Regions from separate parts of the Variovorax sp. 01N425 genome, predicted to be linked through region 2. Evidence: riboswitches for the same ligand, from Rfam matches in the RefSeq annotation. Region 2 holds a riboswitch; the other holds the start of a gene.
What was found. A riboswitch is a leader RNA that binds a small molecule or an ion and turns the genes downstream of it on or off. The one in region 2 is predicted to bind glycine.
Positions count from the first base shown of each region.

Region 1 (3,399 bases), on a different contig from region 2:
TGGCATGCGCCGTGACGTCGGCCAGCAGCTCGGCACCGGTGGGCGCGCCGAACTGGTCGTTGATGACGGTCAGGCGATCGCGCTCCTCGGCGATGCGCAGCATGGTCTTGGCAAAGTTGCCGCCGCGCGCGGCATAGACCCAGCTGGTGCGGAAGATCAGGTGCTTCGCGCAGTGCCTGGCCACCAGTTGTTCGCCTTCGAGCTTGGTGCGGCCGTACACGCTGAGGGGGCCGGTGGCGTCGTCTTCTTTCCAGGGCGTGCTGCCGCTGCCGTCGAAGACGTAGTCGGTGGAGTAGTGCACCATGAGCGCGCCGATCTGCTGCGCGGCCTCGGCCACCACGCCGGGCGAGGTGGCGTTGAGCTTGCGCGCGAACTCGGGCTCGCTCTCGGCCTTGTCGACGGCGGTGTGGGCCGCGGCATTGACGATAACGTCGGGGCGCACCTTGAGTACGGTGTCGGCCAGTTGCTCGGGGCGGCTGAAGTCGGCGTTGAAGTCTGTGCTGTCGAAGTCGAGCGCAACCAGCTCGCCCAGCGGCGCGAGGCTGCGTTGCAGCTCCCAGCCGACCTGGCCGCCCTTGCCCAGCAGCAGCAGCTTCATGCCGCAGCCTTGGCCGCGGGGGCGGCGTCGTATTGCTTCTCGACCCATTCGCGGTAAGCGCCGCTTTGCACGTTGCGCACCCATTCGCCATGGGCCAGGTACCACTCGACGGTCTTGCGGATGCCGCTGTCGAAGGTTTCGGCGGGCTTCCAGCCGAGTTCGCGCTCGAGCTTGCGCGCATCGATGGCGTAGCGCCGGTCGTGGCCGGGGCGGTCGGTGACGTAGCTGATCTGCTCTTTGTAGGGCTTGCCGTCGGCGCGCGGGCGCAGTTCGTCGAGCAGCGCGCAGACGGTGTTGACGATCTCGATGTTGGGCTTCTCGTTCCAGCCGCCGACGTTGTAGGTCTCGCCGAGCCGGCCGGCTTCGAGCACGCGGCGGATGGCGCTGCAGTGGTCCTTCACGTAGAGCCAGTCGCGCACCTGCATGCCGTCGCCATACACGGGCAGCGGCTTGCCGGCCAGGGCGTTGACGATCATCAGCGGGATGAGCTTCTCGGGGAAGTGGAAGGGCCCGTAGTTGTTGGAGCAGTTGGTGGTGACGACCGGCAGGCCGTAGGTGTGGTGCCAGGCGCGCACGAGGTGGTCGCTCGCGGCCTTGCTGGCCGAGTAGGGGCTGTTGGGCTCGTACTTGTTTTCTTCGGTGAAGGCGGGGTCGGTCTTGGAGAGCGAGCCGTAGACCTCGTCGGTCGACACGTGCAGGAAGCGGAAGGCGGCTTTCTGCTCGGCCGGCAGCGCGCTCCAGTGGCCGCGCACGGACTCGAGCAGGCGGAAGGTGCCCAGCACGTTGGTCTGCACGAAGTCCTCGGGGCCGTGAATGGAGCGATCGACGTGCGATTCCGCAGCAAAGTTCACGATGGCGCGCGGTTTGTGCTCGGCCAGGAGGCGGTCGACCAGCGCGCTGTCGCCGATGTCGCCCTGCACGAAGATGTGCCGCGGGTCGCCCTTGAGAGACGCGAGCGTCTCGAGGTTGCCGGCATAGGTCAGCTTGTCGAGGTTCACGACAGGCTCGTCGCTCTGCGCCAGCCAGTCGAGTACGAAGTTGGCGCCGATAAAGCCCGCGCCGCCGGTTACCAGGATCATGAGTCTCCCCGAAGTTTCGAATCAATGACAATTATCCCATTGGTCCGAATTGTCAAAATTCATGGTTGGCGGCTTTGCGGTCCCCGCCTACAATCGTTTCACTGCAGGAGAGCGAGTAGTACCTATTACTACTTCACCGAAGGCGCAAACTCCCATAAACGCTCAGGTTGGCCCACAGATTCCTTGAAGTTCTTTCAAAGAGTTGCGTGGCACGTACTGCATCAACTGACAAGCCGTCTGGAGAGCCATCACCTCGCGTGATGCACCGAAGGAGCAAACCCGTTGCAAGGTGCAACAGGTGAATCTCTCAGGTACCAAGGACAGGGGGAGCGGCAACTTGGACGGCGTTCGTCCGGTTGCTTGCTATTGAATCAGTAGCACACCAAGTCCGCCGTTCAAGTGCCAATCTTCAAAGGTACTTGAAATGCGTGTGATCGTTCTTGGCGCCGGCCTGCTCGGCGTGACTTCTGCTTACTACCTCCAGCAACTCGGCCACGAGGTGACCGTGATCGACCGGCAGGCCACGCCGGCCGCCGAAACCAGCTTTGCCAACGGCGGGCAGATCTCCGTCAGCCATGCCGAACCCTGGGCCAACCCGAGCGCGCCGCTCAAGGTGCTGCAATGGCTCGGCAAGGAAGACGCTCCGCTGCTCTTTCGCATCCGCGCCGACATGCGCCAATGGCTCTGGGGCCTGCAGTTCCTGCGCGAATGCACGCCGGCGCGCACCCGGCACAACATCGAGCAGATCGTGCGCCTGGGCACCTACAGCCGCGAGGTGCTGCAGCAGCTGCGTGCCGACGCCGGCCTCCAATACGACCAGCGCACGCAGGGCATCCTGCACTTCTATACGACGCAGAAGGAGTTCGACGGCGCCCTCCAGCCCGCCGAGCAGATGCGCGCATTGGGTTGCGAACGCCAGGTGATCTCGGCCGACGAAGCCGTGAAGATCGAGCCCGCCCTCGCCCACATCCGCCCGAAGCTGGCGGGTGCCACCTACACGGCGGAGGACGAGTCCGGCGACGCGAATCTTTTTGCACGCGAGCTGGCAAAGCGCGCGGCCGCAGCGGGCGTGAAGTTCCTCATGAGCCACACGGTGACCGCGCTGCGTGAGGCCGGCGGCCGCATCGATCATGTCGAAGCCACCGACAGCGAAGGCCGCTTCCAGCGCATCCGCGGCGACGCCTTCGTGCTCGCGATGGGTTCGCTGAGCCCGATCGTTGCCGCGCCGCTGGGCATTCGGCTGCCGATCTATCCGGCCAAGGGCTACTCGGTGACGCTGCCGGTGAAGGACGCCTCCAGGGCGCACCAGGTCTCGCTGACCGACGACGAGTTCAAGCTCGTGTTCTCGCGCTACACCTCGGCTTCCGGCGACCGCCTGCGCATTGCCGGCACGGCCGAGCTCAACGGCTACGACCGCGACCTGAACCGCGTGCGCTGCGAGGCGATCGTGCGGCGCGTCGAGGAGCTCTTTCCGGGTGCCGGCGACACCACGCAGGCCCAGTTCTGGACCGGCCTGCGCCCCGCGACGCCAAGCAACGTGCCGCTGATCGGCAAGACGAAACTGCCGAACCTGTTCCTCAACACCGGCCACGGCACGCTCGGCTGGACGCATGCCTGCGGCTCGGGCAAGTCGATTGCGCGCATCGTGAGCGGACTCGCGCCCGAGGTCGACTTTGCGTTCACCGGCATGCCTGCGCCGGCAGCGCGCGTGCTGCAGCCGGC
Region 1 is NZ_JBFTRJ010000021.1:83,972-87,370, forward strand. Features, by position in the region: gene rfbD (dTDP-4-dehydrorhamnose reductase) at 1-598, opposite strand, end outside; gene rfbB (dTDP-glucose 4,6-dehydratase) at 595-1,677, opposite strand; glycine riboswitch at 1,905-2,011, shown strand; gene AC1DSC_RS29055 (D-amino acid dehydrogenase) at 2,102-3,399, shown strand, end outside.
Region 1: linked by a shared signal. The riboswitch ahead of AC1DSC_RS29055 (D-amino acid dehydrogenase) and the one ahead of gcvT (glycine cleavage system aminomethyltransferase GcvT) in region 2 are both predicted to bind glycine.

Region 2 (3,399 bases):
GTGAGGTCGCACACCATGGTCTGGAAGTTGAGCAGCGCTTCCATGCGGCCCTGCGAAATCTCGGCCTGGTAGGGCGTGTAGGCCGTGTACCAGGCGGGGTTCTCGAGCACGTTGCGCAGGATGACGCCCGGCGTGTGCGTGCCGTAGTAGCCCTGGCCGATGAAGCTCCTGAAGACCTTGTTCTTTGCCGCGATCGCCTTGAGCTCGGCCAGTGCATCGGCCTCGGTGGCGGGCGCCGGCAGCCGCATCGGCTTGGCGCGGCGGATGGCTGCGGGCACGATGCCGTCGATGAGCTCGGCGCGCGTTTCCGAACCGATCACCGGCAGCATGCGCGCCTCGTCCGCCGCATCGATGCCGATGTGGCGGGCGAGAAACTCTTCGGCGTTCTCCAGTTGTTGCAAAGAGGGAAGGGCGGGAATCGGCATGGCGGTGAAGGCTCGGGATGAGGAAAAGGCGGCTTGCGAACTCGGCGGATCAGGACTCGGCAGCGAACTTGTCGTAGCTGGCCGCGTCGAGCAGCGCGTCGAGCTGCGCGGGCTCGCTGAGCTTGACCTTGAAGAACCAGCCGGCGGCCAGCGGGTCGGTGTTGGCGAGCGAGGGATCGGCGCGCAGGGCTTCGTTCACTTCGGTGATCTCGCCCGACACGGGCATGAACACATCGGCTGCGGCCTTGACCGATTCGACGACACCGGCCACCTCGCCCTGGGCAAAGGTCTTGCCGACTTCGGGCAGGTCGACAAAGACCACGTCGCCGAGCGCGTCCTGCGCATGCACGGTGATGCCGACGGTGGCTGCGCTGCCTTCGGCCGAGACCCATTCGTGGTCCTTGGTGTACTTGATGCTCATGGTGGAAAACTCCTCGTGGAAAAAAAGATGATCGGGGGCGCAGCGCCTAGCCGCGGTAGTAGCGCGTCGGCACGAAAGGCAGCGTCGAGACTTCCATCGGCACCGGCTTGCCGCGCACGATGGCCTGCACGCGCGTGCCGGGCTCGGAATACGCGGTGGCCACGTAGCCCATGGCGATCGGGCGGTCGGCCGTCGGGCCGAGCAGGCCGCTCGTGACAAAGCCGATGTCCTTGCCTTCGAAGGACTGCAGCACCGTGCCGTCGCGCACCGGAACGCGTTCCAGCGCCACGAGGCCGACGCGCTTGCGCTTCAGCGTGTCGTGGTCGGTGTGGCCCGCGGCGCCGGCCGTGGCGGCGGCGAGCTGGGCCAGCACCCGGGCCGCGCCCGGAAAGCCGCCTTCGCGCGCGCCGCCGGTGCGGCGGACCTTCTGGATCGCCCAGTTGAGCGAGGCCTCGACCGGCGTGGTGGTGGTGTCGATGTCGTTGCCGTAGAGGCACAGCCCCGCTTCCAGCCGCAGCGAATTGCGCGCGCCCAGGCCAATGGGCTCGACCTCGGGCTGGGCCAGCAGCAGGCGGGCCAGCGCCTCGGCATTCTGGCCGGCCACCGAGATCTCGAAGCCGTCTTCGCCGGTGTAGCCGCTGCGCGTGGCAAAGGCCGGAATGCCGCCGATCTGCACCGCGCCGCCGGTCATGAACACGAAGCGCTCGATGCCCGGCGACAGCCGCGCCAGCACCGCGGCCGCCTGCGGGCCCTGCAGCGCGAGCAGCGCGTGGTCGGGCATGGGCTGCACATCGCAGCGTGCGCCGATCTTCTGCTGGATGTGGGCGATGTCCGCCACCTTGCAGGCGCCGTTGACGATCACGAAGATCGAGCCGTGGCCTTCGTTGAAGAACATCAGGTCGTCGAGGATGCCGCCCTCGTCGTTCAGCAGCAGCCCGTAGCGCTGCTTGCCGGGCGCAAGGTCGATCACGTCGACCGGCATCAGGGTTTCAAAGGCGGCCGCGGCGTCCGGTCCGACCAGGCGCAGCTGGCCCATGTGCGAGATGTCGAACAGGCCGGCGGCGTTGCGCGTGTGCCTGTGCTCGGCCATGAGGCCGGCGGGGTATTGCACCGGCATCGAATAGCCTGCAAAGGGCACCATGCGGGCACCGAGCTCCACGTGCAGGCCGTACAGCGGGGTCTTCAGGAGTTGTTCGGCGGAAGAGGAATCGGAGGAAGCGGCCACGGGGCACTCCAAAGGGGCAGACGAATTCCATGGCGCGAGCCATGGGCCACCCCTGCTGTCCGCTTTACCTGAGAGATTCGCCCCACGATCGGGGTTTGCTCCTTCGGTGGGCCGGCGCATCGCGTCGATGCAAGCAACAGCCTCTCTCCAGCAAGGAAGCGCCGGCATGCGCCAACGCTGTGTCAGTCCTTTTGCCTGAGCGTTCGGGAAACCCCTGCGCCTTCGGCGGCCCCGGCTGGCGGGGCTCTCTCCTGACCATGGGAGTGTAGTGGATCGCGGGCGGCCGGTCTGCGGCTCAGTGCACGGTCTCGGCCGGCGGCAGCAGCCGGTCGATGCGCTCGCGCAGCGATTCGGCCCGCTCGGCGCCGGCGGTTTTCTCGACCTCGGTGAGCATCAGCGCGGCGATGGTCAGCATCGCGCCGCGGTCGCGCGCCTCGCGCAGGGCATCGCGCATCTGCAGCGCGAACTTGGGGTCGCGCCGCACGAACATGCGCTCGCAGATGTCGAACAGGAACATGCGCGTGGTGGCCAGGGAGCGCTTGCCGTCGAAGTTGTCGGCGGCGGTGGCGAGTTGGATCGGGTCGGCCGCGGGTACCGGGGCGGGCGGCTGGGCCGCGGCCTGCGCCGCCGCGGCAGCCACCGGCTGCGCGTCCTGCAGATAGCCCTGGCGCATCAGCGCCTGGATCGCCTGCTCGGCTTCGGTGCGGCTGGCGAACAGCGGGCTGAAATCGGTCAGCGAACGCCGGCCGTCTGCCATCAGCAGCAAGGCGCGCTCGCGCTGGCTCAGCGTGCGCTGGCGGCCCTGGAGTTCGTCGCGTGCCTTGTCGGTCTTGGTGGGAAACATGGCGCCACAGCTTTTGGGGATCGAGGGCTGAAGCATCGTTGCAAGCGGTGACATCTTCATGAAACGTTTGCCTTACAGCGCCCCGGCAGCGCAAAAAAAAAGCAGCCTGCGAACAGGCTGCCGTTTCTTCCTTGTTTTTCGCGCCGTCTCAGCTACTTGGCATACACCAGGTCGCGCAGCGCCAGCGATATCCACGGCACGTAGGTGATCACCAGCAGGCAGGCCAGGATCACGAGCACGAAGGGCACCAGGTACTTCACGATCCGGTCCAGCGAGATGCGCGCCACCGTGCAGGCCGCGAACAGGTTCACGCCGAAGGGCGGGGTGATCATGCCCAGGGCGAGGTTCACCACCATGATGAGCCCGAAGTGCACCGGGTCGATGCCGAAGTGCACCGCCACCGGCGCAAGGATGGGCGCGAGCACGATGATGGCCGCGCTGGTCTCGATGAACATGCCGATGATGAACAGCGCCGCGTTCACGC
Region 2 is NZ_JBFTRJ010000012.1:30,058-33,456, reverse strand. Features, by position in the region: gene gcvP (aminomethyl-transferring glycine dehydrogenase) at 1-425, opposite strand, end outside; gene gcvH (glycine cleavage system protein GcvH) at 475-846, opposite strand; gene gcvT (glycine cleavage system aminomethyltransferase GcvT) at 893-2,071, opposite strand; glycine riboswitch at 2,117-2,232, opposite strand; glycine riboswitch at 2,245-2,335, opposite strand; gene AC1DSC_RS21455 (hypothetical protein) at 2,367-2,915, opposite strand; gene AC1DSC_RS21450 (TRAP transporter large permease) at 3,068-3,399, opposite strand, start outside.